One region of the Sporosarcina sp. FSL K6-1540 genome, then DNA from elsewhere that is predicted to be linked to it. Evidence: riboswitches for the same ligand, from Rfam matches in the RefSeq annotation. Region 1 holds a riboswitch; the other holds the start of a gene.
What was found. Region 1 has a riboswitch for FMN ahead of MKY15_RS21490 (ECF transporter S component). Riboswitches for the same ligand answer to the same signal wherever they lie in the genome.

Region 1 (15,721 bases):
CTATGATACATCCGGTGTTATTATCATGACGAATGATGGCGATTTCTCTTACTTAATGACGCATCCGAAATTCGGTATTAAGAAAAAGTATATTGCAAAAGTAAAAGGAATCCCTAGTCGTGAAGCGTTGCGCAAACTTGAGACTGGAATTGACCTAGAAGACGGTAAAACTGCCCCTGCACATATAAAAATGCAGTCAGTAGATAAAAAAACTGAAACTGCGCTTATTGAGATTACAATACATGAAGGAAGAAATCGTCAAGTACGCCGTATGTTCGATGCAATTGGATGTCCGGTCCAAAAACTTCGCAGGGAATCATTTGGTAACGTAACAACTCACGGAATGAATGCTGGAGAAGCTCGGGAATTAACAAAACATGAAGTGAAACAGCTACGTGTACTCGCGGAAACAGGTAAAATAGGCTGATTGTGAGTCAATTGCACCTCGATTTAATTGCGCCTAAATTTTGAATTGCGCTTGTAGCCGCAGGACGCGGCGAACTCAGGTTGCCTTCCCAAACTCCTGTCAAAATTTGTGACATCCGCCTGGGGCTTGCCGTAACTAGTAGGAGACTTCTACTGATTACGGCAATTGTTCACAATCCCTTCAATTATGATGCGTTTATACAAAGGTCTATTTGTTATAATTAAAGGCAGAACTTATTTATTGTAAGGAGGCATTACGTATGGCTAAGGCGGATCAAAAGAAAACACGTCTTATTATAAGGACAATCGTCCTGTTACTTCTCGTCTCGGCAGTTGTCTATACAATCGCTTCAAAAGATAAAGTGAAGGTATTAGCAGTTGGAGATAAAGCACCCGATTTTGAGCTTGTCGATTTGGAAGGTAACAAACAACGACTTTCTGATTATAAAGGTGAGGGAGTTTTCTTGAATTTTTGGGGAACTTGGTGCGGACCATGTAAAAAAGAAATGCCATACATGGAAAATCAACATAAAGCATTCGAAGAAAAAGGTGTCAATATTCTTGCCATCAATATCGCAGAGTCTAATTTGAAGGTTGAAACGTTCAGAGACCAGTATGGCCTGTCTTTCCCAATCGCTATTGATAAAGATAAGAGCGTTAAGGAAGTCTATAATATAGTGCCACTTCCTACGACCTTCCTTATCAATAAAGACGGCAAAATCGAACAAATTATAACAAGGGAAATGTCTGAAAATGAGATAATTTCACTCATGGAAAGCATTCAACCCTAATAAGGAGTAAATCCAAAATGAGCAAAATCAAATGCCAGTGCGGTCATGATAATCCATTTGGCACAGTGCTTTGTGAGCGATGTGGTAGACCGCAGACTGAAGAAGCGAAAGAAAGCAAACTTGTCGACATGCGTTACGAAGGTGCGGCAAGAAGATCGCAGACATATAAACGGTCGATCATCGATAAAATATGGAATTTCTTTTCGAGTGTAAAAATTGGAATTAGTATTATCGTTGCCGTTCTCGCAACTGCTGCGATAGGTACTATTTTTCCACAGAAACTGTATGTAGCCGCGTCAACTGAGGCGGAGTATGCAGCTTACTACGAACGGCTTTATGGATTGGCAGGCACGATTTATTACAAACTTGGTTTTCATGACATGTATAATAGCTGGTGGTTCATCACGTTGGTCGGGATGCTTGGAACTTCCATCATTATTGCCAGTGTCGACCGAGTTATACCGCTTTATAAATCATTGAAAAGGCAACGTACAAAACGCCATCCTTCATTCATGAAAAAACAACGAGTCTATGGTGAAGGACCGTCGGAAGACCCAGAAGCTGCACTTATAAAAGCTGAGGGGAAACTGAAGGAACTTCGTTACAATGTGAAAATCGAAGACGGAGCTTTGCTTGCAGAGAAAAACCGTTTTTCAAGATGGGGTCCGTACGTCAATCATTTAGGACTTATCATTTTTCTGTTTGGTATTCTACTGCGCGGTATCCCTGGGTTTTATGTTGATGAAACAATGTGGATTCGCGAAGGGGAAACACGCTCTATTCCAGGTGCAGAAGGTTATTATTTGGAAAGCAAAAATTTCATTATGGAAAACTACACGAAAGAGGAAGCTGATGAGGTATTCGGCGATGCGCTTGAACGTGTCGGCATGATTGCGAAAAACTATCAGACGGATGTCGCTCTATATCAGACACCTGAAGGCGGTCTTCCAGGATCTGATGAAATGGACTTCGTTAAAGAATACTCTATCATTGTTAATAAGCCATTGAAATTTGATGGATTCAACGTTTTCCAAATGGATTTTCGTTTAGATGAATTAAAATCGATGACATTCCAATTAACTGAAAAAGCTACGGAATCTTCACTTGGGGAGTTTACAGTCGATCTTACTAATCCGGAACGTGAATATGAACTTGATAATGGCGCGCGCGTTATTTTGAGCGATTATTATCCGGATTATGACGGGATTGAAGACGGAGAACCGAAATCGAAATCTCCAGTACCGAATAATCCAGCATTCATCTTTAAAATGGTGACCCCAGCCAAGCCGGACGGCGAGATGAGTTTCGTCGCCATCAAACAAACGCTTGAAACGGAAGTCAACGATTATAAGGTGAAATTCGTTAGTGCAGAAACCCGTGATATATCTGGGCTGACAGTACGCAAAGATAAAACATTATATCTCCTTTTACTAGGAGGAATTATCTTTATGATTGGTGTTTCGCAAGGATCTTATTGGAATCATCGACGAATCTGGATTCAAAAAGGACCTAATGGAGAGCTACTAGTTGCAGGACATACGAATAAAAACTGGTTCTCCTTGAAAAAAGAGTTAGATCAAGTGAAAGACGTTGCTAATTTACCGTCCTATGAAGACAGACAGGACAAGGAATCTATCTTGCGAGATAAGGAAGTGGACAAAGTATAATGGGACTTGCATCGTTAAGCGCTAACTTGCTGTTAGTTTCATTTATCGCTTACCTCGTCGCGACGCTATTTTTTGGCGGCGCGGTGAAAGGCGCTAAATCTGAAGCATCTTATAAAAATAACCGTTGGGGAAAAATTGCGATTACCATCACGGTCATCGGATTCATTACCCATGTAGGTTACTTCATCACACGCTGGATTGCATCAGGTCACGCACCAGTAAGTAATATGTTCGAATTTACGACTGCCTTTGGGATGATGCTCGTTGGGGCATTCATTCTTCTGTATTACTTATATAGAACACCATCACTCGGCTTGTTTGCTTTGCCGATTGCGATTATTATTATCGGCTATGCAAGTATGTTCCCGAAGGAAATTACACCACTTATTCCAGCACTGAAAAGTTACTGGTTGACAGTTCATGTAATTACAGCTGCACTTGGTGAATCGATCCTCGCGATTAGTGCCGTAGCCGGGTTAATCTATTTATTGAAGAATATCGATTTGACGAAAAAGTCGAAACAGCGGTTCTGGCTAGAGGCGGTTATTTTCACGCTTATCTTAGTAGTCGGTTTCGTGTTATCTTCGTCAACGTTTAAATTGACTGGCTATGAAGCACATTTCACTTATATTGATAAAAATGAACAAGCTGCTAAAATTGAGTACAATTATCCACCACTTTTCGGTATGTCTGGCTATGAGTCGCTAACACCGGACGCGATGACGCCTTGGGCTGAAATGCCACCAATCGTCAATGCGAAGACGCTGACGACGTTCGTCTGGTCAATCGCAAGCGGAATCATTCTCTACTTGATTCTTAGACTCATTTTCCGTCGTCCAATTGCGGCATTGTTGCAGCCATTCGCTAAAAAAGCGAATTCGCAACTAATGGATGAAATTGGATACCGTGCGGTTATGATTGGTTTCCCTATCTTTACACTAGGTGCTCTCATTTTCGCAATGATCTGGGCTCACGAAGCGTGGTCAAGGTTCTGGGGATGGGATCCAAAAGAAGTATGGGCCCTTATCACATGGTTATTCTATGCTGCATTCCTTCACGTGCGTTTATCACGCGGTTGGGATGGCGAAAAATCGGCATGGCTTGCGGTTATCGGTTTCGTCATCATTATGTTTAACCTGATTGCCGTGAATTTGATCATCGCAGGGTTGCATTCATACGCTTAAGCGAGAACTGCCTAGTAGTTATCTAACTACTAGGCAGTTTTTTGTTTTATAAGTGAAAATAAAAATCCCCTTCAAATCTACTTCGGTGCTTAGTTTATGCTATACATTGGCTCAACATATATAAAGGGGGATTATAAGATTCGGTAATGTCAATGTGTTGTAACTTCGAGGTTTCAAGTCAAGTGCTTGGGGCCGTTTATGATCGGTTGGTAAGGGTATATGGTGGGTGTGTGTCGATTATGATCGGTTGGCAAGGTTATATGCTCGTTCGTACGCCGATTATGATCGGTTGCAAGGTTATGCTCGTTTGTGTGTCGTTTATGATTGGTTGCAAGGTTATATGCTCGTTCATGTGGGGTTTATGATCGGTAGTCAAGAGTATATGCTTGGTCATGCGTCGATTATGATCGGTTGGCGAAAGTATATGCTTGGTTGTGTGTTCACTTTTGATCTTACTAGACACCGGTTCGCCATTTTGAAGTTGCGCTTAAGAACGTCGCTACGGCTTTTCTGTTTCTTTTTTGCACAACGACTTGTACAATGAGGATAGTAGCTAGTTGAAAGGGGTAATCATTTATGGAAGAAAAAGTGACGTTGTTAGTAGTAGACGACGAGGAAAGAATCCGTCGTCTGTTAAATATGTATCTTACTCGTGAAGGGTATGAAGTCGAAGAGGCTGTCGATGGCGCGGATGCACTCGAAAAAGCGCTTGTGAATAACTATGATTGTATTTTACTCGATTTGATGATGCCTGAAAAAGATGGATTAGAAGTGCTAGAAGAACTAAGAGAAAAGAAAATTATGACGCCTGTCATGATGCTGACGGCAAAAGGCGAAGAGTCAGACAGAGTAACTGGTTTTGAGTCGGGTGCTGATGATTACATAGTGAAGCCTTTTAGTCCGCGTGAAGTTGTTCTGCGGGTTAAAGCAATTCTTAGAAGGTCTGTTACGTTTCCAGGTGCCGCTTCATCATCTACATCGAAGGACTTGGTCGTCTTCCCTCAATTAACGATAGATCACGATGCACACCGGGTTACAGCTGAAGGAGAAGAAGTTGGGCTGACGCCGAAAGAGTACGAATTGCTCTATTTTCTTGCGAAGTCGCCTGACAAAGTATTCGACAGAGAGCAGCTGTTAAAAGAAGTGTGGCATTATGAATTTTTCGGAGATCTCCGTACAGTAGATACGCATGTCAAACGGCTACGTGAAAAGCTGAGCCGCGTTTCTGAACAAGCAGCAAAAATGATTGTTACTGTTTGGGGAGTCGGTTACAAGTTCGAGATTCCTAATGAATAGAATATGGAATTCAATTGTCGGGAAGCTATGGGCAACCATATTGCTTCTCGTTTCTTTTGTATTATTTATTGTTACGGCCTTGCTCCTTGAATTCCTAGATGACTTCCATACACAACAGGCTGAGGAATCATTGCGAAGGGAAGCAACAACGATCGGGAAAATTGTTAATGATCACGAAAGTCAAACTTCGATGAACTTGATTATTGATGACATTCTTGACGACGAAACGAATGCGATGATTGTCGATACCAATGGGGAAGTTACGCATTCATTCCATAAAGGATTGAACAAGGATAGAATAGAAAATAAAGTGCTCTATGAATCCATGTTTTATGCAGCTGAAAAGAATAATAAACAAGTTGTAAAAGAGATGATCTTACCTTCGATTAATGAAGAGAATGTCATGGAACAATACCTTGTTCTATCCTATCCACTTGAAAAAGGAGAGCAACTCGGTAGCTCAGTTATCATTTATCAAAGCCTTGAAGCCGTCCATAGGACAACAGAAAGTACTACACGTATCGTATTCTTATCAGCATTTATTGCCTTTATTTTAACAACATTTTTCGCCTTTTTCCTGTCAACAAGAATTACTTCCCCTTTACGTGGATTGAGGCAGGCGGCATTTGAATTATCGAAAGGGAATTTCGATACAAGATTGCCTGTAATGCAAAATGATGAAATTGGCCAGCTTGCAACTGCATTCAATCAGATGGGTAGACAGCTTAAATACCACGTTGAACTTATTAATCAGGATAAAGAGCAGCTTTCAAGCATCCTTACATCGATGACTGATGCTGTCATTACATTTAATCGAGATTATACAATCCTGCTAAGTAATCCACAAGCTGAACAGTTATTGCAGAATTGGTATTTTAAAAATGGCGCACAAGAGGGTAACCATCATATCCCACCGGCGATTTTTCATATGCTTGAACATGTTATTACGTTCGCTGAGGAAGTTGAAGATGAATTAGAATTAGGTGGACAGTTTTATGGAATCTCTATTAGCCCGTTATATAGCGGAAATAGTATTCGTGGGGCAGTTGCTGTCTTACGTGATATGACAGATCAGCATAAGCTTGAGAAACTTAGATCCGACTTCATAGCAAACGTATCTCATGAACTTCGGACACCGATATCTATGTTGCAGGGGTATAGTGAAGCCATTATTGATGGAGTTATAACAAGTGATGAAGAGCGCGACGAAATGGTACAGATCATACACGATGAATCGAAAAGGATGGGCCGACTTGTGACGGATCTTCTCGATCTCGCAAGGATGGAATCAGGACATATGCGACTTTACAAAGACGATCTATCGATGATTCCTTTTCTCGACCGGATAGTCAATAAATTCATGCAAGTTGCGCGTGAAGCAAATGTCGATTTGACTTTCGAATTCTTGGAAGATACAGTACTCATTTCAAATGTAGATGAAGACCGTATGGAGCAAGTATTGACGAATTTAATAGACAATGCAATCCGCCATACACCTGATGGGGGAAGTGTTAGACTTGGAATACAAAAACAAGTTGATATGATTGAAATAACAGTGACAGATACAGGTGTTGGAATTCCGCAAGAGGACTTACCGTATATCTTCGAACGTTTTTACAAAGCAGATAAAGCGAGAACTAGAGGAAAAGGTGGAACAGGTCTTGGACTCGCCATCGCGAAAAGCATTATCGACTCACATGGTGGCAAGATCGCTGCAACAAAAGGCGACACTGAAGGAACGATTTTCAGTTGCATATTGCCCTTAAAAAAGATGTAACTTAATAGCTTGAAATACGACTAATTGATAGAACGGGGGTATTTCATGGACGACTCCGTTTTCCATCGGCTTTACGAACAGTACCATCAGGATGTGTTCAAGTTTCTTATCTATTTGACGAGAGACCGTGACCATGCTGAGGACCTCATGCATGAAGTCTATGTGAGGGTACTGCGTGCCTACGCCGGTTTTGAGGGGAAAAGTTCCGAGAAGACATGGCTCTTTTCAATTGCTAAAAATGTAGCAATCGACCATTTCAGGAAAAATACAGTTCGTAAAAAGCATCTGTTCGATAAATTCGACTGGGAAAAGAGCGAACTCGTATCGACAGGTATCCTGCCGGAAGAAATCGTAACACTCAGTGAAGAGATGCAAGAGCTGCTGCAAGCACTTAATACATGTACTGGTGATCAGAAAATGGTTATCATCATGCGCTATTTCCAAGATCTTTCCATAGCTGAAACAGCCGAAATTCTTAGCTGGACAGAAGGCAAAGTGAAGACAACACAACATAGGGCGATCAAAGCATTACAAAAGAAATTGAATGCTCTTCCGACAGAAGGGGGGAAACTAGATGACCCACAAAGATTGGAACGACAACAAGATTGAAAAACTCCTCGGTGATGTGCCTGACATATCAGATAATCGTCCAATGTCGGAAATACTGGCACGGCTGAAGCAAGATGAACGGCTGAATACGCCTCACCGTAAAAAATCAAAGAAATGGATGCCAGCACTTGTCGCTGTTGCTGCTTTGCTTGTTATCGGCCTGTTGGTTCCTTCTATGTTTGGTGAAAATGAATTGTCAATGAAGGATCAAAGTACCGACAATAAAATGATGCAAAGTGAGGACGCCGAGCCTTCTGCAAGAGGTGCGAGTTTGGAAAATGAATCGAGTACGGATGAAGAAGCGGAAATGGGCACAATGGATGGATTTTCTACTAAGATGGCATCTGAAACAGGGAAGACACACCATTTTGCTGTCTACTCCGAAGACGTTATCGATAGTACACTATTCCATTTAGGTCTTGCAGGTGATCAAGCTTTAAGCATTCCCATTACATTTATCATTCCGAACAGTCAAATCAAGAAGGATATTGGTTTCTTGGAGCCAACGAGTTATGATTTGTACAAAAAGTATGCGAGTCGTCTCGATGAAAGTGCACTAGGTTTTCAAGAGTACCATCCTTATAAAGGCAATATAGCCGCAGAGGATCATGTAATTATCCACCAGCTACCGCAAGGTCATGGTTATGACATAGGTTCGGGATCGATGGAAGTCTATCTCGACTCTTTACAAGATACGTTTTACGGTTATCAGGAGGTCCGATTTGAGAACGAGGATGGAACTGCGACCATGTTCTCTGAAGTAGGTCAACCGAGCACACCGTTGATTTTGAAAAGTGGTCGTAATCATTTGAATTACTATATGTTTGAACAACAAGATGGACAGCAGTTTCTTACATCGAACTTTTCCCAACCGCAGCCATCGTTGAACGAGGCATTACAGCAAATGAAAGTGAAGCCGAATGATGTTTTCAAGCCAGTCATTCCAAGTACTTTAAATTTTGAAGTAAAGGCAGATGACAAATTGACGACCATCAAATTCACACAACCACTGGATTTGGACGCGATGGAGCCGGAAAAAGCGATGCAAATGGTTGAGGGCATGCTCCTGACAGCAGCTGATTTTGGTGAACAGCTTCAATTCGAAAATGTCGTTCAAGAAGAATGGAACGGTTTTAACTTCAGCCAGCCTTTACCGGTACCGGTTGGATCTAATCCACTTCCACTTATATTGAAGTAAATAGAAAGACCTTTGTAAACAGCCTTGTTTACAAAGGTCTTTTTTTTGTATACAATAAGGTTGTAACAAAATATTGATTCATCTTCGGGGCAGGGTGTAATTCCCGACCGGCGGTAAAGGAAAGTCACTTTCCAAGCCCGCGAGCTTAACAGCTGATACCGGTGTAATTCCGGAGCCGACAGTATAGTCTGGATGGGAGAAGGTGAAGGTGCGGCCATCTTTTTGTGTTGTCTACAAAAAGAGGTGCTTATTTAAATGTGGGTTAAAAGAGAAAGAAATAGTCTCTTTTCTACTCTCTATTTGAGTATACCTTTCAAATCCCTCGAGCTTATTTGCTTTTGGGATTTTTTGTCGACATAAACAAGGTGGAACGGCCTTTCCTCTTTTGAAGTGAATCGCAAAAGGAGAGAGGAACAAATGAATAACAAAAAGTTGCGAAAGATGATTCTCATCGCGATGTTAGGGAGTATTGCAACTGTTTTGATGCAGTTTAACTTCCCATTACCTGCACTACCTGGATTCCTGAAAATTGATTTCAGTGAGATTCCAGCGGTTTTGGCAATAATGACGATGGGACCTGTAGCAGGTATTGCGGTCGAACTGCTTAAAAATATAATGCACTGGTTCATGTCAGGTAGCCCGACAGGTGTTCCTGTTGGTGAAATTGCAAACTTTGCAACAGGCGTGCTTTTCATAATGCCGATTTATTTTATCTTTAATAAATTTAAAACATCTATTGGTCTAGCTGGAGGCCTCATTGCTGGAACTGTCTCGATGGCTATTGGCATGAGTGTCTTGAATTACCTACTGTTTTTACCAATGTATACGTATTTCATGAATTTCCCAGCCATGGCAGGGAATGAGTTAGCTACTTTTATTGTTTTAGGAGTTCTACCATTTAACTTGATCAAGGGAATTATGCTAATGATTATTTCCATGCTGCTTTTCAAGAGTATGAAAAAATGGATTGCACAACAGCGTACCCAATTAACTTCATAATATAAAAAAAGGTCGTCCCGGGATTTTCCAGGACGACCTTTCCACGTTCGATTTATCTAGCTTCGTGACAGTGGTCTCTCAGCCAATTGGTAGAGCCACTCACGAGTCTTTAACACTATTGTAGAGTAACGTCTGTCTGGAAGCCAGCACGACAAGTTGTCGTAGTTTTAAAGCGACTTCTGTTATCGACAGCGCTTGCCTAGTTAATCTTCGTATTTAAGTGCATCGCCATCAAATGGTGCGTCGGCGGTTTTGATAGAATCGGTTGGGCAGCCATCGAAAGCGTCTTCTAGGTCTTCCATCAGTTCTTCTGGAACTTCAGCTGTTCCCATGTTATCATCGAGGATAACATAAGCAATTCCTTCATCATCATAATCGTATATATCCGGGGCAGCAGCTCCACACGCACCACACGCTATACATGTATCCTGATCAACGATTGTATATTTAGGCATAGTCTTTCTCTCCTCTTTTCTCCGTACAAACAATTTACTTCACCTTTCATTCTAATGATGTTGACAAGAGTTTTCAACAAAAAACATTTGTTAATCGGAGGAATTCAAAATGAAACTATCTTCAATACTATTAACCATCATAGGCAGAATAGACGGTGAACGAACAATCTATGCGGGACTTCACCTATTACGCGGCAAAAGATCGGGACAAACACTGCAAGATGTTGAATATTATGGTTTGAAGGAATTCTTTGGTATTGTACCAAAACTGACAGCTGAACGATTCGATGAGGCGGCTAAACAGTTAAGTGATAGGGGTTTCATCTCAACAATGGATGATTCTTTCGTCAAACTGACGGAGCAAGGTCGCGTGGAAGTTGGCAAATTACCGTCCTACCGATTTAACGGCTGGGATTATAGAGGAAGGGAAATGATTTTTTTCGGAAGGTTATCGCTTGTTGTGCAGACGGTTTCGAATTTCAAAGCAAAGGAAAAATCGTTTATGCCCGCTCAAAAAGACCGTGATATTCAAACTTTTGTTAAAATGCTACTACATAATCAGCGAATCAGTGATCCAGTATTTGCTAAAGGCGTCAGCGAAGAAATTCGGCTATGTATTACTCGAAGTGAAATGGATGAAAGACAAAAAACAATTATCACTCATCGCTTAAGTGGTTTCGGACTGACAGGCTGGACATGGGATCAGTTAGCAGATAATTTGAAACTAAATCCATTCGATATCCGTCTACTATTTATAGAAGGTCTACATATGATGCTTGCTGTCATTATTCTGTCTCCTGATTTGCCTTTTTTGCGAAAAATAGCTGAAAGCGTCAAGGTTTCGACATATTTGACGGATTCCTCTGTAAAAACGAAGCAACTTTTTGATTGTGGCTTTTCTCTTGAAGAAATTGCGATGGCGCGCAACTTGAAACAGAGTACAATTGAAGATCATTTTGTAGAAATGTCTATTAATGATACAGAATTTCCGCTAACACAGTTTGTTTCTGAGGAAGATGCAGAAGCAGTAGCTGGAAAAGTGAAGGAAATTGGAACCCGTAGACTTCGCTTGCTGAAATCTGAATTCGAAACGCTTTCCTATTTTCAACTTCGTCTCATCTTAGGTGCGCGGACGGGAGGGGGCAACTAATGGCTATTCACAAATTATTAAAAGAGAGATTCGGTTTTGATCAATTCAGGGCAGGACAAGAAGATGTCATTCGAGATGTGATTGCGGGCAAGGACACGATTGCAATTTTACCTACAGGTATAGGGAAGTCACTTTGCTACCAATTACCTGCCTATGTACTTGAAGGTACTGTCTTAATCGTTTCACCACTCGTTGCGTTGATGGAAGACCAGGTGGCAATCATGAAAAGGAACGGTGAAAAAAGGGTTGTTGCGTTAAACTCATTTCTTTCTTATTCGGAGAAAACCAGGATAATGGGGGAATTAGGCCGCTATAAGTTCATTTTCATATCACCTGAAATGTTGTTGCAAAAAAATGTGACTGCTCATTTTCGTAACATTCATTTGTCGTTAATTGTTGTTGATGAGGCTCATTGTATTTCTCAATGGGGATTTGATTTTAGACCAGAATATTTGCGGCTAGGAGAATTTTTTGAAGGATTAAACCGACCAGGTATTTTGGCTCTTACCGCAACGGCCGATGATAAAGTAAAGGCTGATATTTGCAGGTATCTGCAACTTCAAATGCCTGCAATTCATCAACATTCGTTGGACCGCCCTAATATTTCTTATTCAATTGTCAAAGTTGATAATGGGATGATGAAAACGGAGTGGATTAAGAATCGTATAGTAACGACGGCGGGTCCTGGAATCATTTATGTGGCATCGCGAAAGCGGGCTGATGAACTATCTCAGCTTCTTCAGCTGGAGGGTGTTTCTGTGGCATCTTATCACGCCGGCAAAGAGCAAGAAGATCGAGCGTTCATTCAGGAACAATTTATCACTGGTGAAATTAGCTGGATATGTGCTACAAATGCGTTTGGAATGGGTATACATAAAGACGATATCCGTCAAGTGATCCATGAACATGTACCTCAAGCTATCGCAAGTTACATTCAGGAAGTGGGGCGTGCGGGACGTGATGGTGATTTAGCGGCAGCGACGTTACTTTTTTCGTCCGATGACGAAGGAAGAACGCGTTTCATTATCCAAGACGATCTCCCTCAAGAATGGGAAATCAAGCACTATAAAAGTCTTCTCGTAGAGAACTATCCGCCTGCTGAAGCAGCTGAACTGGCACGGATTAGCGAAACAGGAAAACGTGTCATAGACTACTACATCGAACGGATGCCGATTGAAGATGTCATTATTCGTATGTCTGAATTGATACGTGAAAAAGAAGCGCAACTACAGACGATGCTTCGATTAGTTCATTCTGAAAGATGTATTCGGGAAGAGATTTTAGGTTTTTTCGGCGAGGCATGTGGAATGAAACCGAAGTTTTGCTGTTCGGTTTGTGGAACAGCGGATGGTCTAAAGCTTGATGTACAAAAAACAATCGTGTTGGATAAACGAATGGTGGATTGGGAGGAAAGGTTGACGGGGCTTCTTGGATAAGAAACCTGTTGTCCATTTAACTTCATTCTGAAGAACTATGCCTGATGACTCGTGGAACAAGGAAAGTTGCAGTTCAATCGCCCCTCTGAGTAACCAATATCCTGTTGGTGCAAATACAGCAAGGTGTATTTGATTTTTACGACAAAATTCGTCATAATGAAAGAATAGCACGATGTGATAGGAGAATGTAGCGATGAAAAATGATGATTATAAGACTGACTTTGAAGAGCACAGGAAGGAAATCGGTCTAGACGATGGTCATGAGGTTAGCAAGCTTCCATCGCGTAGCGAATTGCATAGGAAAGGTCGTAAACCTAAAAAGAAATCCAGCCATACGATGATTAATGTTATTCTTGGGTTATTCACACTTATTCCGGTACTCATTTTAGTGTATATTATTTCCGATTTTTATACTCCGGGTGATCGTACGTCAGCAAAAGGTGGGGAAACCGGCACGCTCTTTGAAATGAACAGTGAAAAGCCAGTTGAAAAAACTGCTGATGCTGATAAAGACGATGAAAAAAAAGCAACTAGTAATGAGGACGAAAAGAGTGCTGTGAAAACTGAAGCTGAAGCAAAAGTTGAGGAGAAGCCAGTATCTAAACCAGTAGTGAATGTCAATCCAACACCAGAAAAGAAACCAGAAGTAAAAGTAGAAACGAAGCCGGAGAAGAAACCGGAAGTAAAACCGGAGTCTAAACCAGTAGCAAAAACGCATACGGTTGGTAGTAATGAAAACCTTTATCGTATTTCTTTGAAATATTATGGTAACGGTGGAGGCGTCGAAAAAATCAAAAGCGCAAACGGCTTAACATCGAATGAAATTGGGGTTGGACAGAGACTTGTCATTCCTTGAGGAATAGCAGTATGAAAAAGGCGAAGTATAGATTCTTTGCCTTTTTCTTATGATAATAGGGAAATCTGGGTTTTTTGACACGGAACTGTGTCAAGCTCCAAGCGCCAGACGTTCGGGTCATAAGTGAGCCCGGCTAATCGGCAAAAGAATGCCGCTTCGCCGGTCCGCCCTAAGCCTGTCGCATCTACATGGCACTTTGCGCTTATCTTATGAAGGGTGGGCATGATTACGGTTAATAAAATGATATGGTCATCTGTTTCGCTGATGATTGGATTTTTAATATATATGTTTATGAGTGCTAGAAGAAGGAATGTTATTTACCATAATATGAATGTTGCGTCTGATAGTCAGGCTGACAAAAAAATGTCGGTATTTTTCATTTCAGATATCCATCGGCGTAAAATCGATGATAAATTGCTAGCGAAAGTTCAATCTGCCCATGATATCGATATTGTTATCATTGGCGGTGATCTAGCTGAAAGAGGAGTACCACTAGTACGGATAGCTGAAAATATCCGTAAGTTAGCGCAATTGGGACCGTTATTTTATGTTTGGGGTAATAATGACCGTGAAGTTGGAGAAGAAGAAATGCGAGAGATTATTACTCGTTATGGCGGGAAAATCCTTGACAACGAAAGTAGTGTTATTCCTGGACATCCGCGTTGGGGTATAGCTGGAACGGACGATCCGTCAAGTCGAAATGTCGATATTGACTCGACCCTCCGTGTTGTCAGTCAGTATGACAATGTTATTTTGGTCACGCATACGCCTTCGCTTTTTAGGAAAGTGGAGCAGTTATATGAGCCTCGATTGATGCTTGCGGGGCACACACATGGCGGACAAATTCGAATCGGGAAATACGGTCTACAGGAAAAAGGATCGTTCCGATTGAAGAAGGGTAGAGCGAAGCTAATCAGTAATGGATACGGCACGTCTACGTTGCCACTGAGGCTTGGTGCGGCGCCTGAATGTCACGTCATCGTCATAAATTATGGAGAAGTGTACTAAAGGAGTGTATTAAATAAAATGATACAAAAAGATGTAATAGTGGTAGGGGGAGGTCCATGTGGCCTGTCAGCAGCAATAGAACTGCAAAAACAGGGACTGGATGTTCTTGTTATCGAAAAGGGCAATATAGTCAATTCGATTTATCATTATCCGACGCATCAGACGTTTTTCAGTTCAAGTATGAAGTTGTCTATAGGGGATATTCCATTTATCACGGCTATAGATAGACCGAAGCGGAATGACGCACTTGTTTATTACAGGAAAGTTGCGGAACTGAAAGAAATTCCTATCAATAGTTTTGAAAAGGTAGAGGATGTTGCGAAAATAAGTACGGGATTCCATATTTTGACGGATAAAGACGAGTATTTAGCAACTAATGTGGTAATCGCGACTGGCTACTACGACAATCCAAATCAACTCGGTATTGAAGGGGAGGACCTCCCGAATGTCTTCCACTATTTTGAAGAGGCACATCCTTACTTCAGAAAAAAAGTGGTTGTAATTGGAGGAAAGAACTCTTCCATCGATGCTGCTCTCGAATTGGAACGTGCTGGGGCACTGGTTTCAGTTGTTTACCGCGGTTCCGATTATTCACCAAGTGTTAAGCCCTGGATTTTACCTGGTTTCGATAGCCTTGTTCGTAGTGGTGAAATTGCCATGCATTTTAATGCGGATGTTGTCAAAATCACGGATGCTTCCGTCACGATTGATATCGAAGGGGAATTGTTTGACATTGAAAATGATTATGTCTTCGCAATGATTGGCTATCATCCCGATCACACTTTCCTAAAAAAGGTTGGTATTTCGATTGAAGAAGAAAGCGGTCGCCCTTCTTTTGACGAAGAAACAATGGAAACGAATGTCGAAGG
Region 2 (15,721 bases), 1.4 Mb from region 1:
AGTGGGTAGAAGAGTTACAGCCATATGGGGAAAAAGGATACAATCGTATTAAAAAAATGTGATAGACAGTTAAGAAGACACGTCTGTTGATTAACCATTTATTTGTATAAAACACTGTTGAGTAAGGCTTGGGAAATCCATTTTGACTGGAACATTTCGAGCACTCTAGTACCCTGTACAATTTGTTCCTAGCTTACTTTTAGCAGAGATTATGCATCTATCCATGTGATGTCTTATAGAAAGTGACACTTCTTTAAAATAAATAAGAAAAAACCATATAGAAATTATCAGCCGCCAAAATTACATCTTTGGCGGCTTTTATCCAGGTAGACAATCGTCTATTCTTTTGTCCCAAAAAGCTTTAGCACTTCGTGTACTAATGTATTCAGATATCCCGGTAATCTTATAGAAGTCATTCAATTCAAAGCAATCTAAAGTAAATCATACACGTAGCGCGCCCATAGTGTGATCAAGTTATTTACTGGCCGTCTTTTTCATGTCTACCAAGGCGCCTTCCGCTTTTCTTGTGTTCACTTATTTGGCGTATCCTGTTCAGGCTTTTTAATTGGCACGAGATTAAAAATATCATGATCTTCAAAAGCATCAACAAGACGATCAAGCCAATCGTAATAATCTCGTAGGTATAGTAATTTTTCAATATCTATAGTTACTTCTTCTCTCAATTCATCATCTATCGCGGGATCGTTCACAAGTCCTTCCAGTTCAGCCAAAGATCTTCTTATTGCAGCTGAATGAAAGGAAACAGATCTTCTCCACTTTATTGAAAATAGGTCGATAAAGCTTTGATACCAATCATCCTTCACTTGATAAAGGTCTTTTCGGACCCCTCTTTTCCAAGCACGTTCCACTAACTTCAAATCGGATAGTGCTCTGACAGATGTGCTCATGCTCGTTTTGCTCATCCCGAGTTCTTCTGTCATGTCATCCAATGTTAACGGCTCATTATGAAAAAACATCGTGCCATACTGTCTTCCAGCAGAAGGTGTAAGACCATAAAGATGTATATTTTGTGCGATGGATTCAATAATCCGCTCACGAGCTTTTTCAAGTTTTTCATTACCGTTCATACAACGTCTTCCCTCCACTATAACCGGCATTTATTAACCGATCCAGCTCATTTCTTATAGCGTATTATATCCTATCTTAAAAAGCAATTCGTAGCAATAAAAGTTCGTACAGTTTTTTCTGTACAAACCATTTAAATTGAGAAAACGGTTGTAATGCAAAAAAAAGACAGCTATACTAGAAGACATTCGTCAGTTTTTAAAATATAAGGAGTGTATGTATGAGTGATCAGATTGCCAGTAAGAAAATCGAAGTGATAAACACCACAAAGATTTTCGGTAAAAATGCGAAGCGGGCTTCCCAGCTTCTAAAAGAAGGAAAAACAAAAGGTGAGATTTTGAAAGCGACCGGCGCAACAGTCGGGGTTAAAAATGCATCATTCGATGTGTATGATGGTGAAATATTCGTCATTATGGGATTGTCAGGTAGCGGAAAATCAACGCTTGTTAGATTACTGAATAGGCTGATTGACCCAACAATGGGCAATATCCTGCTAGACGGTGAGGACATCGTCGGGATGAATAAAGAACAACTCCGTAATGTAAGGCGTAAGAAAATTGGAATGGTATTTCAAAACTTCGCACTCTTTCCCCACAAGACGATTCTTGAAAACGCGGAATATGGCTTAGAAATCCAAGGAGTAGCGAAGGCAGAACGTCAAGTCAAAGCGAAAGAATCCTTAGGACTAGTCGGACTTGCAGGATATGAAGATCAATTCCCTAGCCAGTTGAGCGGAGGCATGCAACAGCGTGTTGGTTTAGCGAGAGCGCTAGCTAATGGACCAGATATTTTGCTGATGGACGAAGCATTCAGTGCGCTTGATCCGTTAATCCGCAAAGATATGCAAGACGAATTATTGCAACTTCATAATGATATGGGGAAAACAATTATTTTTATTACGCATGACTTAGATGAGGCACTACGTATAGGCGACCGCATTGCATTGATGAAAGACGGGGAAATTGTTCAAGTGGGTACGCCCGAAGAGATATTGATGAGTCCGTCAAATGAATATGTAGAACGCTTTGTTGAAGATGTGGATCTATCTAAAGTATTGACAGCGGGACATATTATGAAAAAAGCAGAGACAGTTCAAATCGACCGTGGAGCGAGAGTAGCTCTTCGAATGATGAAACAACTTGGGATATCTTCAATTTACGTTGTCGATAAAGCAAAGCGTCTTTTAGGTGCGGTCACGGCTCAAGATGCGAGTTCGGCTATTGAAACAGGGAAGACACTTGAAGAAATAATGATTACCGACCTTCCGATGATTCTTCTGGATACCGTACTAATCGATCTGTTCGATATCGTATCGACAGCGGTTATTCCGGTTGCTGTCGTTGATGAAAATAACAAGCTTCAGGGAATTATTATTCGTGGTGCATTGATTGGTGCATTATCAGGTGATAATCAGTTTATCAATAATAACGGAACTTTCGATTCCGATGAACAAACGGATACGGAGGCGAAGATAAATGGATAAATATTTACCTCGTTTGCCATTTGCGGAGTGGATTGACAATGGAGTCGATTGGCTCGTACTTACTTTCGGTACAGTGTTTGACGGAATTTCAGATTTTCTCAAAGGAATAGTTGAAGGATCAGTGGAATTGCTCGATATCGTGCCATCTATTTTACTTGCCGTGTTATTTGCCTTGCTTGCGTGGTTCGTATCTACTCGCCGCATTGCCATATTTACATTGTTCGGCTTGCTGTTCATCGATTACTTGGGCTATTGGTACCCGATGCTGCAAATGCTAGCGCTCGTACTCACCTCTGTATTCTTCGCGCTGATTATCGGTATTCCAGTCGGTATTTGGGGATCACAACAAGCGACAGCAAGAAAAATTATCAATCCCTTATTGGATTTGATGCAAACCATGCCGGCATTCGTTTATTTATTGCCAGCTATATTCTTCTTTAACATCGGGGTCGTCCCAGGTGTTGTGGCATCTGTTATCTTCTCAATGCCGCCAACAATTCGTTTGACAATGCTTGGAATTGAACAAGTTCCGAAAGATTTAATCGAAGCGACAGAAGCATTTGGTTCTACAACTTGGCAGAGATTGAGCAAAGTACAAATTCCGCTTGCAAAACCGACAATTATGGCGGGTGTCAATCAAAGTATTATGCTTTCCCTATCGATGGTCGTTATTGCATCGATGGTTGGTGCGCCAGGGCTTGGTGAAGAAGTTTACCGAGCTGTTACACAACTGAAAACGGGTGTCGGTTTTGAAACCGGATTGTCCATCGTTATCGTAGCAATCATTTTAGATCGCATCACGCAACACGCAGGAAAGAAAAAACAAGGGGGAACTAAACTATGAAATTAACAAAAAAAGTATTAGGACTTGGAGCGGTTGCACTGCTTGCAGTCGGACTTGCTGCATGTGGCAGTGACAAGAATGAAGCAGACGGAGACTCCACGAAAACAGTTGGTGAATCAGTAGACTATAAGATTACAGGTATCGATCCAGGTGCAGGTATCATGGAAGCTACTGAAAAAGTGCTTACAGAATATGACCTTACAGATTGGGATCTTACAACAGGTTCAAGTGCGGCAATGACAGCTTCACTGAAAAAAGCCTATGACAAAGAGCAACCGATTGTCGTTACAGGTTGGACACCACATTGGAAATTTGCGAAATACGATTTGAAATATCTTGAAGATCCAAAAGGTGTGTACGGTGGGGAAGAGCAGATCCGTACAATCGGAAGAATCGGATTAGCAGAAGATCTGCCAGAAGCACACCAAATCTTATCGAAGTTCAACTGGACTGAAGAGGATATGGGAGAAATAATGGTAGCTATTCAAGAAGGTGAAAAAGAAGACGCGGCAGCACAAAAATGGGTTGAAGCAAATGAAGAAAAAGTGGCTGTATGGACTGAAGGCGTTGAAAAAGTGGACGGCGACAAGATCAAACTTGCTTACGTTGCATGGGACAGTGAAATCGCTAGTCATAACGTCATGAAAATTGTTTTAGAAGATATGGGTTATAAAGTGACATTAACACAAGTTGAAGCAGGTCCATTATGGACTGCAGTTGCTGACGGTAGTGCAGATGCATCGCTTGCAGCTTGGATGCCATTAACACATAAAACATATGCTGATAAATTCGAAGGTAAATTCGAAGAGCTTGGCATCAATATGGAAGGTGTCAAAGTAGGTCTTGTTGTACCACAATATATGGACATCGATTCGATTGAAGACTTGAAGAAATAAACAACAGAATTCTACTTCTATTTAAACGTAAATCGTTTTTCTAATAGTACAAGACTTGCATTAGCTAGCGTAATAACTAGGACAATGAACCCGGAAGAACGCTGTAATATGCAGCGGTTTTCCGGGTTTTATTGAGTGTGATTCTTATGATATAAGCTTCGAACTGAGAATGCAGAATGAACAGTATCTACACAAATTGAACGGCAAAAAGGTAAGTGAACTGAAAACATTGTGAAGTATTGTGCTTTCCTATTCACGATAGTTATTGCTTCAATGGCTGTTACACAATTGGTACCGGATCGTAGCAATCATTTATTGCATCACGAAACGCGCAGGAAAGAAAAAACAAGGGGGAATTACACGATGAAATTATCAAAAAAAGTATTGGGACTTGGGGCAGTTGCTCTACTTGCAGTTGGACTTGCTGCATGTGGCAGTGACAAGAATGAAGCAGACGGAGACTCCACGAAAACAGTTGGCGAATCAGTAGACTATAAGATTACGGGTATCGATCCAGGTGCAGGAATTATGGAGGCGACTGAAAAAGCGCTGGTAGAATATGAACTTAAAGATTGGAAGTTGACAACAGGTTCAGGCGCAGCTATGACAGCTTCACTAAAAAAAGCATATGACAAAGAACAGCCAATCATCATAACGGGCTGGACACCACATTGGAAATTCATGAAATTCGATTTGAAATACCTTGAAGATCCAAAAGGTGTGTATGGTGGAGAAGAACAAATCCGTACAATCGGGAGAATTGGTCTGCAAGAAGATTTACCAGAAGCACATAAAATCCTATCACAGTTCAAATGGACTGAGGAAGATATGGGAGAAGTTATGGTAGCGATACAAGAAGGTGAAAAAGAAGAAATAGCGGCACGAAACTGGATCGATGCAAACGAAGAGTTAGTGGCAGAATGGACAAATGGTGTGGAGAAGGTGGACGGCGATAAAATTAAACTGGCTTATGCAGCATGGGACAGCGAAATCGCAAGCCATAACGTCATGAAACTTGTTCTGGAAGAAATGGGCTTTAAGGTTACATTGACACAAGTTGAATTAGGCCCGCTATGGACTGCGGTAGCTGACGGTAGTGCAGATGCATCACTTGCAGCTTGGTTGCCAATTACAGCTAAAACATACGCTGATAAATTCGAAGGTAAATTCGAAGAACTTGGCGTCAATATGGAAGGCGTTAAGATTGGTTTAGTGGTACCGAAGTATATGGACATCGATTCAATTGAAGACTTAAAGAAATAAATAATAGAATTTCAGTGTTATTTAAGCGCGAGCAATAGGATAATGAACCCGGAAGAACGCTGTAATATGCAGCGGTTTCCCGGGTTTATTATATGTTGCAAATGCAATGGTATTCTTATTTCATCATACATAGAAGACTCAGTTTTGTTCAATCAGACTGAGTCTTTTTTGATTTTATGGCAGCAGTATGATAACTTTAAGTCGGCACGTATAAACAAACTCTTCGGGGCAAGGTGAAATTCCTTACCGGCGGTGATCGAGCATAGCTCGTCAGTCCGTGACCCGTCCTTCCTTGCTTGGAAGGCGGTGGAGCTGGTGAAATTCCGGCACCGACAGTTATAGTCTGGATGGGAGAAGTTGTTTGGATATACGTGCTGTGCTTGCAGGCTCTGCCCTTTCAAAAAACGAAAGGGGGAATGCCAATGGACCCTCAACATTATATGAGACTTGCTCTTGAATTGGCGCGTAGTGCATCAGAACAAACCTCGCCGAATCCACTTGTTGGTGCTGTTTGTGTGAAAGACGGCCGGATTTTAGGGACTGGTGCGCACTTGAAAGCTGAGACACCTCATGCTGAAGTGCATGCGCTGGCAATGGCAGGTGCGAATTCTATTGGTGCGGATCTATACGTGACACTGGAACCGTGTGCCCATACTGGGAAAACACCTTCGTGTACAGATCTCATTATTTCATCTGGAATTCAACGTGTTTTTGTTGCGTCTATCGATCCGAATCCCTCCGTCAATGGTGCGGGAATCGGGCTTCTTAAAGTTGCTGGGATTGAAGTCATTACCGGCATTTTACAGGAAGAGGCAGAGCAGTTAAACCAAGCATTTTTTCATTTCATCAGATACGGGAAACCATACGTTACCTTGAAAGCCACCGCAACTCTTAACGGTAGACTTTCAACGCAGAACGGGGACAGCAAATGGATTACTTCGGCTGCATCACGAACCGATGTCCATCACCTCCGCCATACCCATGATGCTATTTTGGTAGACGTACAAACCGTACTTCACGATAACCCTTTCCTCACCACCCGTTTGCCCCATGGTGGAAAGAACCCAATTCGAATTAATTTAGACCGGCATCTCAGGACGCCAAATCAGCGAATGTTGTTACAGACCGCGCTGTAGAAACAGTTATTTTTACACTCGATTCAACACATTCTGAAACTACTTTTTTTGAACATCCTTTAGTTTCAATTAAAAGGATTTCAGAAAACGTATCTTTTTTGAATGAAGTTTTAAAACGTTTTGCTGATAAAGAAATCATGACGTTGTTCGTTGAAAGCGGTAGCAAAGTTCATTCCAATTTCATCAATGAAGGTCTCGCAGATGAACTGTATTTGTATATGGCTTCGAAATTAATCGACAACGGTTCTTCATTGTTCATGAATGATACTTGGAACCTAATGGCAGAAAGCGAATCCCTGCGTTTTTTAGATGTGCGACAAATAGGAGACGATTTCAGCTTTCATGCCAGGTTTCTGAAGGAGGATTGACAGCAGTTGTTTACTGGAATTATTGAAGAAGTAGGAACAGTTTCAGCGGTTAGGCCAGCGGCGAATTCTTTGCAACTATCAATCCGTTGTAGCAAAGTGCTTAGCGATGTTAAAAAAGGCGATAGTCTGGCGGTGAATGGTGTCTGTTTGACGGTATCAGATTTCTCGAGCAATCATTTTACAGCTGATGTCATGCCTGAAACTGTTAAAGCGACAACGCTTCAAGCATTGCGTACGGGAAGTCCAGTTAACTTAGAACGTGCGATGGCGGCGAATGGTCGTTTCGGCGGACATATAGTCAGTGGACATGTCGATGGCACTGGCGAAATTGTTTCGGTTAGACAAAAAGAAAATGCAATCTATATGGAAATCAGTATCGCAACTAAATTATTGAAGTATTTTATCCCAAAAGGTTCAGTAACTGTGGATGGAACATCACTTACTGTATTTGGTGTGACGAGTATTGGTTTTATCATCTCATTAATTCCAGTCACGCAAGGTGACTCAATCATCGGCCGAAAACGGGCTGGGGATCGAGTGAACGTAGAATGCGATATGCTCGCGAAATATATAGAACGGCTAATAACTACAGACAAAGAGAATCCAACTGGCGGTTTAACAATGGATACCCTTATCGCCAGTGGATTCCTCAGTTAAGGGGGCAAAGCAGATGTACTCTACCGTAGAAAAAGCAATTGAAGAACTAAAAAAAGGAAAAGCAATTATTGTCGTTGACGACGAAGACCGAGAGAACGAAGGTGACTTTGTTGCACTTGGTGAATTCGCTACACCCGAAATGATTAACTTTATGGCGACGGAAGGCCGTGGATTGATTTGCGTGCCGATAGACGAAGAGAAATCGCGACAGCTTGAACTCGGACTTATGACAGAAAATAATAGTGATGTGCACGGAACTGCATTTACGATTAGCATTGATCATGCGGATTGTCATACTGGAATCTCTGCATTTGAACGGTCGGAAACAGTATTAAGGATGCTAGGGACTGAAGCAGGTCCAACAGACTTTAGAAGACCAGGACATATATTTCCGCTAATAGCGAAGTCTGGCGGCGTCCTAAAGCGCTCTGGTCATACAGAAGCTGCTGTAGACCTCGCGAAGCTCGCGGGAGCAGAACCAGTCGGCGTCATATGTGAAATTATGAACGTAGATGGGACAATGGCGAGAGGTCCACAGTTGAAAGAGATAGCTGAACGATTTGATCTTGTTATCTTAACAATTCAGGAACTAATTGCTTATCGTCGCATCAATGAAAAACTTGTTGAGCGCATTGTAGATATTAGTCTGCCAACAGATTTTGGAGATTTTAAAGCAGTCGCTTTCGTTGAAAAAGAAACAGGGAATGAACATATTGCTTTGGTAAAAGGTGATATCGAAGATGCTGAAAATGTACTCGTCCGCGTTCATTCGGAATGTTTGACAGGCGATGTCTTTGGCTCATGTCGATGTGATTGTGGTCCGCAACTTCAAGCTGCACTTGCACAGATTGAAAAAGCCGGAAGAGGCGTCTTACTCTATATGCGTCAGGAAGGTCGTGGAATAGGTCTCGTCAATAAAATGAAGGCCTACAAGCTGCAGGAAGAAGGATACGATACTGTTGAAGCCAATGAGAAATTAGGATTTCCAGATGACCTTCGAGATTACGGCATCGGTGCACAAATACTGCGGGATCTCGGTTTAACGTCGATTCATCTTCTGACGAACAACCCGCGTAAAATTGCTGGAATAGCAGGACACGGGTTAGAAATAACAGAGCGCATTCAAATCGAAACGCCTGTTAAAGTGGAGAACAAAATTTATATGGAAACAAAGAAAAATAAAATGGGACACTTATTGCATAATTGAGGGGGAATAATGATGAGAACAATTTATGAAGGACATTTAGTTGGAACAGGGCTTAAAGTTGGAATCGTGGTAGCAAGGTTCAATGAATTCATTACAGGAAAATTACTAAGCGGAGCGGAAGATGCATTGCTTCGTCACGGAGTAGCCGACAGTGATATCGCGGTTGCTTGGGTGCCAGGTGCCTATGAAATTCCGCTAATAGCGAAGAAGATGGCGGCTTCCGGTAAGTACGATGCAGTTATCACACTTGGTACAGTTATCCGCGGAGCAACACCGCATTTCGACTATGTATGTAATGAAGTGGCTAAAGGGGTCGCGGCCATCAATCTGCAGGAAGGCATCCCGGTTATTTTCGGTGTCTTGACAACAGACACGATTGAACAGGCAATTGAACGTGCGGGAACGAAAGCCGGCAATAAAGGATGGGATGCAGGGAATGCAGCGATTGAGATGGCGAATTTGTTGAAACAGATATAATCGTTGATAAATAGAAGGCACAGTTTTCGGTTATCCGGAAACTGTGCCTTTTTTAATATTTCAACACCCGCGTACATGTTAGTTAAGGAAATGTAGTAGTAGAGTGAATAATGTGGTTAGTTTTAGGGATTCCGAGGTATAAAGAATAAAGGAAAGGTTTTTTGAGGAAACTATTTTTTGACGAAGTGCATACAATGTTGTATGATGCTAATAACCAAGTAAGTTAATATGAATTAAGGAGAATGGGTATGAAGAAATTTAGTTTACGCGTAATTCTACTATTTACAGCAATCATTTTACTTGCTGCATGCGGAAACGCTAATAAAGGAAATACAAGTGGTAGTGAAGAGTCTAAAGGAAACGGTGATTCAGGAAAGAAAACTGAAGATTTACTTGTGAAAATACAGGATGAAGGCAAGTTAACAATCGGGACAGAAGGAACATATCCACCATTTACATTCCATGATGATAAAGGGGAACTTACAGGTTTTGACGTTGAAATCGCAAGAGAAATAGCGAAACGACTCGGGGTAGAGCCTGTATTTCTAGAAACGCAATGGGATGCGATTTTCGCAGGGCTTGACTCTAAACGGTTCGATATGATTGCAAACCAAGTAGGGATTCGTGAGGACCGTATTGAGAAATATGACTTTTCGGAACCGTACATTTCATCATCTGCAGTCCTCATTACAAATACTAGTAATAAAGATGTGACAAGCTTTGAAGATATTAAAGGGTTAAAGTCTGCGCAGTCGTTAACGAGTAACTATGCAGACACTGCAAGATCTTACGAGGCTGAAATTGTGGGTGTTGAAGGATTTAACCAAGCTATTGAGCTCATCAATTCCAAACGTGTAGATGTAACGATAAATGATAATTTATCTTTCTTAGACTTTATGAAGCATAAACCAGATGCACCTGTCCAAATTGTGGCGACAGCAGATGACGTTTCACAAAGTGGTTTAATGTTTAGAAAAGGTAATGAAACACTTGTTAACGAAGTAAATAAAGCACTAAATGCAATGATTGAAGACGGAACATACTTAAAAATCTCCGAGAAATGGTTTGGTGAAGATGTCCTTAACTAATATTTTAGCTAACCCAGAGAAAGTACAAAGACTTCTAGATATTGCCCTAACATCCCTTTGGCCATTGCTGGAGGGAGCTCTTTACTATACGCTTCCTTTAACGTTTCTTTCTTTTTTCTTTGGAATTATTCTTGCAGTATTAACTGCGTTAGGAAGAATATCAACAAGCAAGCCGCTACAAATTATCGCAAGAATTTATGTATCTGCAATTCGTGGAACGCCTTTACTCGTACAACTATTTATTTTGTTTTTCGGATTGCCAACGGTCGGAATAGTTATAGATCCATTTCCAGCCGCCGTCTTCGGATTTTCATTGAATGTAGGGGCGTATGCTTCAGAAGTGATTCGCGCAGCAATACAATCGATACCGAAGGGACAGTGGGAGGCAGCACATACGATTGGCATGAACTATACCCAAACGCTTAGGCGAATCATTTTGCCGCAAGCAACGAGAGTATCTATCCCGCCTTTATCGAATACATTTATTAGTCTTGTGAAAGATACATCGCTGGCATCGCTTATTTTAGTGACAGAAATGTTTAGAAGGGCTCAAGAAATCGCTTCTGCAAACTATGAGTTTTTATTACTTTATACTGAAGCGGCGATTATCTATTGGCTCATTTGTTTTATCCTTTCCTTAATTCAAGACAGAATCGAACATCGGCTGGATCGATATGTGGCTAAGTGATAAGTTGAAAAAACAACTGTTAGAAGGTGCAAACTATGATTTCAATAAAAGGCTTGTATAAAAAGTTCGGGGACCTTGAAGTGTTAAAGGGAATTGATTTGGAAGTGAATAAAGGGGAAGTTGTAGTTGTCATAGGTCCATCAGGCTCTGGTAAAACGACACTGCTTAGATGTTTGAATATACTGGAAGTCCCGACAGCCGGGACTATAACCCTTGATGGCCACGAAGCAGACTTTTCTAAACGTGTAGCAAAAAAAGAAATTGACTATTTTAGAAGTGAAACAGGTATGGTGTTTCAGAATTATAATTTGTTTCCTCATAAGACTGCTCTTGAAAATGTGATGGAAGGGCCAGTCATCGTAAAAAAAGAAGCTAAAGATGTAGCACGGAAAAAAGCTGAGAACTTGTTAAATAAGGTTGGATTAGGTGATAAGTTCGACTTCTATCCTTTTCAACTATCAGGGGGGCAGCAGCAGCGGGTAGGGATTGCAAGGGCGTTGGCATTGGAACCAAAAGTAATGCTGTTTGATGAGCCTACATCTGCGCTAGATCCTGAATTAGTCGGTGAAGTGCTGCAGGTCATGAAAGATCTTGCCAATGAAGGAATGACCATGGTTGTCGTTACACACGAAATGCGTTTTGCACAAGACGCAGCCGACGAAGTTATTTTTATAGATAATGGAAAAGTAGTTGAGCGAAATAAACCGAGCGAACTATTTACAAATCCAAAAGAAGAACGAACCCGACAGTTTTTGAACTTAATTTCATAACTAAAATATACGAAAAGATAGCCGATACGCTTGGTTATCTTTTTTGTCTCAGATCGAGAACCTCGCTAAAATTGTTAACAATAGTTATGATAGAGGAGATGTTATTTTATGAAATGAGGCGATTTACATGAGTGAACAATCAAATGTAGTACTACCTAAAAAAACATGTACGATTGAAAAGCTAGTTACGATACCCAAAGATGTTAAAAAAGTGCTGAATGGCGAAAAGACAGCTACTCGCCGTAATGGTGTTTATGCAGATCTTGGTGAAATTATGGTACTCGACGGTAAAGAGTTTAAAGTAGATACAATTTATTCACAGACGCTCGGCGAAATGACGGACGAACATGCACAACAAGAAGGTTACACAACGATGGAAGAATACAAACAATCTATTCTCGCGATGCATGATAAAATGCCATGGTTACCGGCGATGAGTGTTTGGGTGCATGAATATAGCCCAGTAGAGAAATGATGTTCTGAATGAATTCAGGAATCTATGGCGCGATTGTCTTTTTGCATGTTATCAGTGCTGTCCTTGCCATAGGTCCATTATTTCTATTGATGCCGATTATTAAGCGAGTGCGTGGCGTTGAAACGGACATTGAGCAAGTCTACTTGTCTATTATCAATGTCATCATTCGCTTGGTCATGCATGCAGGACATGTTCTCGTCTACACGGGTGTCCTTCTATTGGTATTTGGACCTTGGCCATGGTATACATCATGGGTAATCATGACGCTTGCTGTTTTGCTACTATCTGGAGTTTTCCTAGCAAGAGGATTTACGGTTGTGCTACGAAGATTTAAGAATCCAGATGCTGATAAAAATAAGATACTCGATCGTTTAAATGGTACTTCATGGCTCTATATCGGCCTTATGCTAATCATGCTCTGGCTCATGGTTCAAAAACCGATGCTTTGGTAGATAACCCGCGATACATAGGAAAAGACGTGCATCTAACTGGTGCATGTCTTTTTTGATATTTAATTCTACAAGCATTTTGCCATAGCTTATGGCAATTGATGAAACTGTCATGGCAAGTACACGAACTGTCATAGCAACCAATTAAAACTGTCAGTGTAAGCTTGGACTGTCATGGCAATCGATGAAACTGTAATGGCAAGTACGCGAACTGTCATGGCAACCATTAAAACTGTCAGTGTAAGCTTGAACTGTCATAGCAATCGTCAAAACTGTTGGGATGAGTCAACCTATAACTACTTGAAGGGAAAGCAGGCACATTATTTCATATTTTCGACTCCTTTTTGAAAGTAGTTCGTCTAGTAAGGGGGAGGGGCAGTGGAGCAAAGTCTAGAACAGCTTTATGTAGAATATAGTGATCGCATTTATCGATATATCTTTTTACAAGTCCGTCAGAAGGAGTTGGCGGAAGATCTGACCCAAGAAACTTTTTATAGAGCGTTCAAAAATATTCATACGTTCAATAAACAAGCTAGTATGTCGACATGGCTTTTGAAGATAGCTAGAAATGCTACGTATGATCATTTCAGGCGGAAAAGGATCATTCGATTTTTCAGTCTTGATAAAGAGGTAAGTGTGGATACAAGCAATCTTTCGCCGGAAGATGAATTACTGAAAAAAGATCTGAATACAAGGTTGTACAATGCACTAACTAGTTTGAAGCCAACCTATCGTGACGTCCTTATTTTACGGAAAATCAACGAAAGCTCGATCAAAGAAACAGCATATATCTTAGGGTGGACTGAGACAAAGGTGAAATCAACAATGGTGCGGGCATTTGCTGCGCTGAAAAAAGAAATGTACAGAATGGAGGGGGAGAACGGATGAATGACTTCGATGAATTTGATGGTGAGTTTAACGAGTTGAAGGATGTTGATAGACTAGAAACTGATCGAATGATTAGCTTGGAGAAAGTCATTGCTAAAAGTGGGAAAAAGAAATTTAACATGCTCTCACTAATTTTTTCTAGCTTTGCCATCTTTGCTGTTGGACTATTTTTAATGATGACGATTAAAGAGTATACATCTGAAGTTGAAAGTCAGAAAACAATCATTGATGATCAAACCGTCCCCGTAATTCCAATTGTCGAAGTAGAGTCAAATATGATCACTGTAGAATACGGAATAGATAATATGGACAAAGGAAATCGCGATTATGAAACAATAGGTACTGGAAAAAGAATTGTAGTAGAGCCGGGAGTCTCAGGATTTCAACGCGGGGACGTTATTTATTTTACAACACCGAAGTATTCAAATGGAAATCCAAATTTAAATCTAGCAGGAAATTATATATCAAGAGTTGTGGGCTTACCAGGTGAGAGAATTGAAATTAGAGAAGGTCAGGTATATATTGATGAAATGAAACTAGAGTCTTTTTATTCATTTCCAACCGTAAGAGGAATGAATAAGGAAAAGTATTTGGAAACAGTCGATTCTCAAAATTCCTCTATGACTGAAGAAGACTTTGAAGAAAGCATGGAAACCATTTTAGTACCAGAAGGCACAGTATTTGTCCTGGGGGACCAGTGGTGGAGAAGTATAGACAGCCGTCACTTCGGATCTTTATCATTAAGTCAAGTGGAAGGGAAAGTAATAGGATATGGAATTGAATAATAAAAAACGATACTAGATAGCCTATTATTCAGGGGATTAGACAGGGTTTAAATATAAATCATCTGTAATTGAAAAAAGCTCACCAAGTCACATTAATTGTGATTTGGTGAGCTTTTAACATCATAAGTTACTTTGAACATAGGACGGACGTTCTGCAATTTCATTTGCGATTTTCATGCCATGAAAGCGTCCGTCTTCAATGTAAACACGATTTGTAATGCCACCCGTTACAACGCCAGAAAGAAATACGTTCTTGACATTCGATTCATATGTCTCTTGATTAAAGGAAGGAACTAATGAAGAGAGGTCGGTTTGAATTCCAATGCTTTGAAGCAGTGAAATATTGGGTTGATAACCGATGAGGGAAAATACATAGTCATTTTGAAGTGTAACTGTTCCGTTAGAAGAGTTTATGCAAATGGTTGATTCATCGATAGTAGCAATACTGGAATTGGGATAAAAATCAATTTTTCCTTTTTTAAGAAGGTTACGCATATCTAATAATAACGATGGTTTTATGCCTTCTAAGACCGTTTCTCCACGATGCACAAGTGTAACCTTGGCCCCATTACGATAAAGATCAATAGCAGCTTCAATCGCCGAATTTTTACCACCAACTACTGTAACATGTTGTCCATAATAGAGATGACCTTCTTTATAATAATGAGATACCTTTGCTAAATTATCTCCGTCTACACCTAATTGTCTTGGCGTATCGAAAATTCCTGTTGCAATAACAATCATCTTCGCTTCGTAAGGAATGGTGTTGCCATTACGATCTTCTGTGTGGACAGTAAAGGATGCTGCATTCTTTGAAATAGAATTAACCTTTTGATAGCACTTAATATTAATTTCTTGTCTCTCAGTTACAAGACGATAATATTTTAATAGTTCAGTTCGATTTGGACGGACATCTTGAGATAGGAATGGAATGTTGCCGATTTCTAAGCGGTCAGAAGTACTATAGAAAGTCATGTGTAATGGACAGTTGACAATGGAATTGACAATCGCCTCTTTTTCAATAATCACATAAGAAAGTCCTTTTTCTTGTAGAGCAAGACCCGTTGATAAGCCACACGGACCACCGCCAATAATAACAACATCATACATACAATAAATATCCTCCTTAAAGTTTTACATAAACAATGGTTAAAAGCATTA

Region 2: it holds a riboswitch for FMN, as region 1 does, so the genes downstream of both, ribD (bifunctional diaminohydroxyphosphoribosylaminopyrimidine deaminase/5-amino-6-(5-phosphoribosylamino)uracil reductase RibD) here and MKY15_RS21490 (ECF transporter S component) in region 1, are expected to answer to the same signal.

Annotation. Positions count from the first base shown of each region.
Region 1 is NZ_CP152018.1:4,457,001-4,472,721, reverse strand. It holds gene MKY15_RS21535 (pseudouridine synthase) at 1-427, shown strand, start outside; gene resA (thiol-disulfide oxidoreductase ResA) at 687-1,217, shown strand; gene MKY15_RS21525 (cytochrome c biogenesis protein ResB) at 1,235-2,884, shown strand; gene ccsB (c-type cytochrome biogenesis protein CcsB) at 2,884-4,068, shown strand; gene MKY15_RS21515 (hypothetical protein) at 4,295-4,612, shown strand; gene MKY15_RS21510 (response regulator transcription factor) at 4,645-5,364, shown strand; gene MKY15_RS21505 (ATP-binding protein) at 5,357-7,141, shown strand; gene sigX (RNA polymerase sigma factor SigX) at 7,187-7,750, shown strand; gene MKY15_RS21495 (hypothetical protein) at 7,716-8,948, shown strand; FMN riboswitch at 9,025-9,156, shown strand; gene MKY15_RS21490 (ECF transporter S component) at 9,366-9,947, shown strand; gene MKY15_RS21485 (ferredoxin) at 10,151-10,402, opposite strand; gene MKY15_RS21480 (helix-turn-helix domain-containing protein) at 10,512-11,552, shown strand; gene MKY15_RS21475 (ATP-dependent DNA helicase RecQ) at 11,552-12,988, shown strand; gene MKY15_RS21470 (LysM peptidoglycan-binding domain-containing protein) at 13,182-13,844, shown strand; gene MKY15_RS21465 (metallophosphoesterase) at 14,067-14,852, shown strand; gene MKY15_RS21460 (YpdA family putative bacillithiol disulfide reductase) at 14,871-15,721, shown strand, end outside.
Region 2 is NZ_CP152018.1:3,011,238-3,026,958, forward strand. It holds gene MKY15_RS14260 (DUF2087 domain-containing protein) at 1-62, shown strand, start outside; gene MKY15_RS14265 (GbsR/MarR family transcriptional regulator) at 531-1,088, opposite strand; gene MKY15_RS14270 (glycine betaine/L-proline ABC transporter ATP-binding protein) at 1,307-2,569, shown strand; gene MKY15_RS14275 (proline/glycine betaine ABC transporter permease) at 2,562-3,413, shown strand; gene MKY15_RS14280 (glycine betaine ABC transporter substrate-binding protein) at 3,410-4,309, shown strand; gene MKY15_RS14285 (glycine betaine ABC transporter substrate-binding protein) at 4,673-5,572, shown strand; FMN riboswitch at 5,788-5,935, shown strand; partial or broken gene ribD (bifunctional diaminohydroxyphosphoribosylaminopyrimidine deaminase/5-amino-6-(5-phosphoribosylamino)uracil reductase RibD) at 6,013-7,076, shown strand; gene ribE (riboflavin synthase) at 7,083-7,733, shown strand; gene MKY15_RS14300 (bifunctional 3,4-dihydroxy-2-butanone-4-phosphate synthase/GTP cyclohydrolase II) at 7,747-8,940, shown strand; gene ribE (6,7-dimethyl-8-ribityllumazine synthase) at 8,953-9,417, shown strand; gene MKY15_RS14310 (amino acid ABC transporter substrate-binding protein) at 9,666-10,505, shown strand; gene MKY15_RS14315 (amino acid ABC transporter permease) at 10,492-11,193, shown strand; gene MKY15_RS14320 (amino acid ABC transporter ATP-binding protein) at 11,229-11,963, shown strand; gene MKY15_RS14325 (ASCH domain-containing protein) at 12,091-12,438, shown strand; gene MKY15_RS14330 (hypothetical protein) at 12,447-12,890, shown strand; gene MKY15_RS14335 (RNA polymerase sigma factor) at 13,266-13,775, shown strand; gene lepB (signal peptidase I) at 13,772-14,560, shown strand; gene MKY15_RS14345 (YpdA family putative bacillithiol disulfide reductase) at 14,681-15,670, opposite strand.